Regions from separate parts of the Longimonas haloalkaliphila genome, predicted to be linked through region 3. Evidence: riboswitches for the same ligand, from Rfam matches in the RefSeq annotation. Region 3 holds a riboswitch; each other region holds the start of a gene.
What was found. Region 3 has a riboswitch for thiamine pyrophosphate ahead of tenA (thiaminase II). Riboswitches for the same ligand answer to the same signal wherever they lie in the genome.
Positions count from the first base shown of each region.

Region 1 (2,267 bases), 1.8 Mb from region 3:
CTTTGTGGATTCGGCGCCGGTGCTCGACAAGGCCTGGGCTGCGCGTAGCGGACTCGGGTGGCAGGGCAAGCACTCGAATCTGCTCAACCGCGAGATGGGTTCGTTCTTCTTCATCGGTGAGATCATCGTAGATGTGCCGCTGCCGGCGGACCATCCGGTCGAGGACTTCTGCGGCTCGTGCACCCGCTGCGTGGATGCCTGTCCGACCGATGCCATCTATCAGCCGTACGCAGTTGATGCCACGCGCTGCATCTCGTACCTGACGATTGAGCACGGCGGCGATGATGTACCCGAGGCGATCTCAAGCGACATGCAGAACTGGATCTTCGGCTGCGACATCTGCCAGGATGTGTGCCCGTGGAATAAGTTCAAGCAGCCCACGACCGAGCCTCGCTACCAGCCGCGCGAGGGCATGTCGGATACCGACCTGCGCGACTGGGTGGAGCTGGAGCTTGAGGAGTTTCGCGAGCGCTTCTCCGGCAGTCCCGTTACCCGCGCCACGTACGAAGGCTTTAAACGCAACGTCCGCACCGCCCTCGACAACGTATCGTCGTAGGCAGATGCGGACGGTTTTGCCTCTATCCAGAAGGCGAAGAGCTACTGCATTACGAGACCGCCATCCACAATCAGGTTTTGTCCTGTTACGGCCCGCGCCCATGGCGAGGCAAAGAAGAGCACGGCATCGGCCATCTCTTCGGGGGTAGTCACCGAGCGCAGCGGCGTGGAGTTACGGATGAGATCGAACACCGCGTCGGGCGTTGCATCGCTGGCGTCAGTGCGGTCGAGGAGTCCGCCCGATACCATGTTCACGGTGATGCCCTCGGGCCCGAGTTCCTGCGCCATGTTGCGCACAAATCCGAGCAGCGCGGCTTTGCCGGTGGTGTAGTCGTGGTACGGCACGACCGGGTTCTGAACCAGATTGGAGCCGATTGCCACGAAGCGTCCAAATCCAGCCTCTTTCATGGCCGGGCGGCACGCTTGTACCAGGTGGAGCGCGGCTTGCACGCTGCCCTCGAGCTGGGTCTGGTAGTCTGCCCACGACACGGTGTCGGCGGTCGCGCGCGCCTCGGCATCAAACTGAAAGTCGATCAGCGCATTGCTGACTACGGTAGTTACGGGCGTACCAAAGTGATCGGCGGCGGCGTCGACCATGGACTGCACGGCTTTGCGATTGCGCACGTCGGCCTGATAGGGGAGCGCGCGGTCGCCAATCGAGGCGGCAACCGCGTGGGCAGCGTCTTCGCTCTGGTAGTAGTTCACGACGACACGAGCACCTTCGCGCCCAAAGGCACGGGCCAGGGCGGCGCCGAGTCCGCGACTGGCACCGGTAATGAGCACGACCTGATCGGAAAGGGCAGGAGTAGTAGACATAGCAGGTAGTCGTTGGCTTAGAGAAATGCGAAGCCAGCGGCGCCCCCAAGGAAGACGTGCACGGGGAACAGCGGGAAGCTTTCCTTCGCCGGTACGACCCGGATCAGGTTCGAAGGGTGTATCTCTCAGCCCCGGCGCATTTCTGTGCGGGGGCACCCCCAGCCTCGCTATCGAAAAGTGGGTTCGGGGGATGCGACCGTCCATTCGTTGCACGGCAGTCCAGACGCATCCCCTGAACAGTTCCTAACGTACCACAGCGCACACGCAACCGCAACGGTTCTACGTGTCTTCGTGAGGCGTTGCCATCTTATCTGCTTTATCTGCCTGCTGATCTTCAGCGTCGGATTGCAATTCTTTAGGCACGACCACAAGAAGCCAGATCAGCCCAAAGGCAACTTGCGCGCCCGCAAAGAGCCGCACCGCCCCTGCCAGGTCGAGCCAGCCCAGTTCAAGCACCACGCTGGCTATGCCGATGGAGAGGCTTTCGGCGATCATCACCAGGAGCCACTCGGTGGCAAAGACGCGTCCGCGATAGGCATCGTCGGTGCGTTTCTGGAGGAGTACGGTGGCGAGCACCCAGTTGCCCCCACTGGAGGCATGCGCCATGACCACCAGCACAATAACCGTGAACAGCGCAATGCCTTCAGGCGCCCACGGCACCAGGCCTACCACAAAGTAGGCGCCTCCGCTCACCGCAATAGCGCTGCCCAGCACCATTGGCCATTTTGCTTGGTCCGTAAAGAGCCCCCGAGCAATGATCGGCCCGATGCCGGTGCCAATGCCGCGTGCCATGAACAGCACGCCGATGCCTGCTGCGATCGCCCCCGGCGACACCTGCTCGCCGATGAGCGTAAGCATGTACACAAGCCCGCCTCCGGCCAGCGCCCAGGTGGCTT
Region 1 is NZ_AP043948.1:1,452,466-1,454,732, reverse strand. Features, by position in the region: gene queG (tRNA epoxyqueuosine(34) reductase QueG) at 1-556, shown strand, start outside; gene ACZ48V_RS05745 (3-oxoacyl-ACP reductase) at 598-1,371, opposite strand; TPP riboswitch at 1,435-1,541, opposite strand; gene ACZ48V_RS05740 (MFS transporter) at 1,651-2,267, opposite strand, start outside.
Region 1: linked by a shared signal. The riboswitch ahead of ACZ48V_RS05745 (3-oxoacyl-ACP reductase) and the one ahead of tenA (thiaminase II) in region 3 are both predicted to bind thiamine pyrophosphate.

Region 2 (2,267 bases), 730 kb from region 3:
AGCGCCCAAGAGCGTTGCCTGAGGAAACCACGCGGCCGCCTCCTGGAACGAGAGTCCGTCGACGGCTGCATGGGTTTGTAGGTAGATCTCGTTTCCATACTCACGCGAAAGCAGTTCGCTATAAACGGCAGATAGGCCGGGGTGGCGCGTCGTCTGAGCGACGAGCCGGGCGATGGTACGGCCGCTCTCGACGACTTCCAGGTTCGTGCCGCTGATAGCTTGCGCAACGGGGATGGTATCTGGGCGCACCAGTTCGGTCACGATCATTGGCGAGGGAGAGTCGCTGCGTGCTGTCATGCGGGCCAGCGTCATAAGCGTCTTTACGGTGCGCGTATCTGCGTGGGCGGTGTCGGTCGACTGGCGGTCGGCCCCTGGCAGAATAACGGTGGCGGCGTTTAGGGCATCCACCCGGGCGAGATGATCAGCTGTTAGCGGGGTGCCGGAACGCAAGATAATATCGTTCACATCCCACTCGGTCCCAATGTGTTCAGCAAGTTCAAGCCGCCGGTGAGCGGTAACCTCCTCAGCCAGAATGACAAGCTGAAAGTTCCGCAGCCCCCGCCGCTTCAGAAAGCGGTGCATGCGCCCACGTGCAACGACCAACTCGCGAACCACATCGAGCGTGCTGCCCGTCCAGCCCAAGATAACGACATGGCCGCGCATTACAATGGGCGTGAGCCCGCGTTCGAGCGTCGTCATCTTATTTGTAAGCCACTGGGTCATGATCGCGACGAGTGAGCCAAGGAAAAGCACGTAGCCCGCAACCGTAACCGCTGTTGAGATAACGCGCAGCAAGAGGCCTTCGTCGTCGCCCAGATAGCCAGGATCGGAAAGCCGTAGAAACGCCCACCAGATGGCTTCGCCAGGGCCCGAGAAGGCGTCTGTCGCAATCCATACCGCGCATCCGGCCGTAATGGAAATTCCGACGACGAGAAGCGCTGCTATTGCAAGCTGATGAAGCCACCCGCGCTGAAGCCAGCGCTCGATACGAAACGTAAGGGACGAAATAAGGCGCTTCGGGGTCATACACGGCGATGCATCAAGAAAGGGCAAACAGCTACAGTCGTATTGTGAACATACGATATCTTAGCCTCACATGCATGTGTGCGCGTCTCGCAATTTTAACTTCTGGTAGTGCTGTTTGTATACTGAAATAAGCTGGGGGTGCCCACAGTAAGGGCTGAAAAGATACCCTTTGAACCTGAACCGGATGGCACCGGCGTAGGGAAGCACCGTCGTTTGCGATGCAGAAGCGCTGCATCGCGGCCTGGGCACTGCTGGCTGATGCGTTATTGTCATCTCATTCAGACCAGCACACGCTATGAATACGTTTCGTTTAGGACTCGAATGGTTCTTAAATCCCGATCACGCTCCGCTCCTCATTGCGCAAGAGCATGGGTGGTTTGCGGAGGCGAACCTCGATCTTGAGATCGTTGAGCCCGACGCCCACATGGACGCCGTTGAAGCTATTGAAGACGGCAAGCTCGACGTAGCTATCACTGAGCCACTTCATCTTGTCGAAGATCGTGCGGAGGGGGCGCCCGTTGTGGGATTCGCCCGCTTTCTGCATACCAATGGTGGTGTCATGTATCTGAAAGGGCAGAGCATTGAGCGTCCGCGAGACATGGTGGGGGCTCGTATTCAGTATCCGGGTGCTCCAGGCCCTGGCGGTCCTGCAATCGTACAGACAATGATTGAGCACGATGGGGGTACCGTCGACCCGGATGGGTTTACTCCTGTCAACAACAGCTTCTACCATACCGACGCGCTGGCCGACGACAAGGCAGATGTAGCCACGCTTGTATTCTACAACTTCGAACTGGTCGAGGCAGAGCACCGCGGTCTTGACGCTGGCTTTTTTGCACTCAAGGACTGGGGTATCCCCGACTTCTGCCAGCTTATCATGATCACCACCCCACAGCATCTGCAGGCGCGTCGTGATGCGTTTGCACGGTTTGTACGCGTGCTGCGCCGAGGCATCGATTTCTTGCACCAGCAGCCCGAGTCTGCAGCTGATATCTACCGCCACCGTGCCGACGTGGAGCCTGGCGATACACTTACGCCCAAAACCTTCGCGGCTACGCTTCCGTGCTTCACATATGACTTCGGAATGACAACCGACTACTACGCAGCACTTGAGAGCTGGATGTTCGAACGTGGCTTGATTACCAAGCGTCCGGGTGCAAACGCCTACTGGACGAACGACCTGGCGCTACCTGTAGCATCTTCCGAAGCGGTCGAACGGTGATCATCAGGCACAAATGCCT
Region 2 is NZ_AP043948.1:2,567,311-2,569,577, reverse strand. Features, by position in the region: gene ACZ48V_RS09970 (CASTOR/POLLUX-related putative ion channel) at 1-1,026, opposite strand, end outside; TPP riboswitch at 1,151-1,245, shown strand; gene ACZ48V_RS09965 (ABC transporter substrate-binding protein) at 1,322-2,248, shown strand.
Region 2: linked by a shared signal. The riboswitch ahead of ACZ48V_RS09965 (ABC transporter substrate-binding protein) and the one ahead of tenA (thiaminase II) in region 3 are both predicted to bind thiamine pyrophosphate.

Region 3 (2,267 bases):
ATTGTATGGCTCTCATGCGTTGTGTATAAGCCGTAGCTCCTCTGAGGGAGACTTCATGAGAGCGTCTTATGGTTCCTTCCTCCCTGGTCTAGTCCTTGCACCTAACTTTCTCTCTGATAATTTGTTAGCAAGAAGTTTGTTTGCTTCACCACTTGTTCAACCATTTCTCCCTTTGCTATATCGACTGGATCGTCCGTGCCATTGAATCCGCATTCAGATCATCGGTTTGGGGATATTTAATTTACAGGATTCACGCCTCCCCGCGGCATGCAGCCCTTCCGGCCTCGAAGAAGTGGGCCGCCCGGACAAAGCCTGGAGGGGCGCGCCCGAAAATTGATCCTGTTTGAGCGAGCCTGCGCTGGAAACGCAGTGACCGAGTGCTCTTGGGGCGCGAGTGAGTTTGATCAATTGTAGCGGACCGGAGGGCGCAGTCAGGCCCAGTTTGTCCAGCCTTGATTTTTTTACTTCGTGAGTCGCCTGCGGCTCGTCTGGTTCGTTTTTAGCTCCCTACGGTCGTGAGTCGCTTCGCTCGTCTGCATCAAGGCAAAAATGGACACCAGCCTATGTTTGACGCCCAAAGCTATTCGAAGTTGTGTGCATAGACTAGCCTCCCTGAGGAGGAAGGGTAGGATGGAGGGGAAATGCTCGTCTATACCCGGCCATTCAGGGTTGATAGGCCAGTAGCACCTTCATGGAAGGTGATGGTTGCAAACCTGCCACGCAATGCGTATGCTTTAAAGTGAGCAAAGCTGGGAGTGCCCGGCTGTGTGAGCGGACGGTGGTCGTCAAACCACGCTGCACAGACGGTCGGGCTGAGATGATCCCTTGAACTTGATCCGGTTCGTACCGGCGGAAGGAAGCTTCTTACACCGTCTGTGCTACACACCGTAGTGCAGCATTTCCTGGCTTCGCTTGCTGGTATCCCTACGCATCCAACTGCAAGCACGCCTTATGTCTGTTACCACCGATCTCTCGTTCTCCGACGTATCCGTAGACCGCGCCTACCCGGTGCCGCCGTTTGCCGCGGCCTGTGTAGATGCCTCCCGCGATAGCTGGGGCGCCTCGTTCGACCATCCGTTCGTGCATGCACTGGCTGAGGGCACGCTGGAGGCGGAGCGCTTTCGCTTCTACCAGATGCAAGACGCCCGCTACCTGGAGGCCTTTTCGGATGCAGCAGCACTCATCTCGACCCGCTGCCCCGATCCCGACGACAAGCTCTGGTTCATCGACGCGGCCCGGCTCGCGCTGGTTGTAGAAGGCGAACTGCATGCCGGATACGGGGAGCAGCTCGGCTACGACGCCGACGACATCGCCGCGCTTACGCTGACGCCCAGCAACCGTGCGTATCAGGATCATATGATCAGCACCGCCCAGCGCGGTACACTTGTAGAGGCCGTGGCCGCGCTCACGCCCCGCCCGTGGCTTTACATCGAACTGGGGCAGCGCATGGAAGCAGCGATGGGCGCTATTCCCAACGACCACCCCTATGCCGACTGGCTGGCCATGTACCGCGACCCGGAGTTCAACGAGTACATGGCGAATCTGCTGAATCGCCTGCAGCGCTTTGCCGATGCAGCCGATGAGGCTGCCCGCGAGCGGGCCACGACTGCATTCCAGACCAGCATCCGCTACGAGTGGATGTTCTGGGACCAGGCCTGGACCCAGCAGGAGTGGCCGGTATAGGGGTCGGCATGATGCCAGCGCTGCATGCTTCGCTGGTGTATGCAGGGATGGATATGTGAGTGGGTCGACGCGAAAGCCGTCCCCCCATGCAACTGCCTATCCTAAGCCCGAGCCCGTGTAGCGAACCCTGTAGCAAAGGAGTGATACCGCAATACGGCAACCGGTTCCGTTACGGGAGCGATTCACCGGCGCCAGTACCGCACGAACGCGATACCGACAACCACCACGCCCAGCAGTCCCCACGTAAGCGCCCAGAACTCCGCCGGCAGCCCGGTCAGCTCCGCCATGGTTACCGCATCGTTGTGCGGATGCCCCGATCGGGTCAGGGTCCAGAGCGTCTGGATGCTGTTGAGTCCATCAAGCGCGAGCTGCACCCCCAGAAAGATGACCGCGCCCTGCTGCCATCGTGGGGAGGCGTAGGTCGCAACCAATAGCAGCACCAGCGCCGCCAGTCCGCCCACCATCCACGAAACCAGCCCGCGGGTAGCGAACATGTAGACGAGCGCCCCGCCCATCAGCAGCAATCCGCCGCTGTACAGCAGCCACGTGAGCGGAGAGCGTACCGCCGTGCGCTTCGATTCGCT
Region 3 is NZ_AP043948.1:3,295,776-3,298,042, forward strand. Features, by position in the region: TPP riboswitch at 742-875, shown strand; gene tenA (thiaminase II) at 952-1,683, shown strand; gene ACZ48V_RS12855 (M50 family metallopeptidase) at 1,866-2,267, opposite strand, start outside.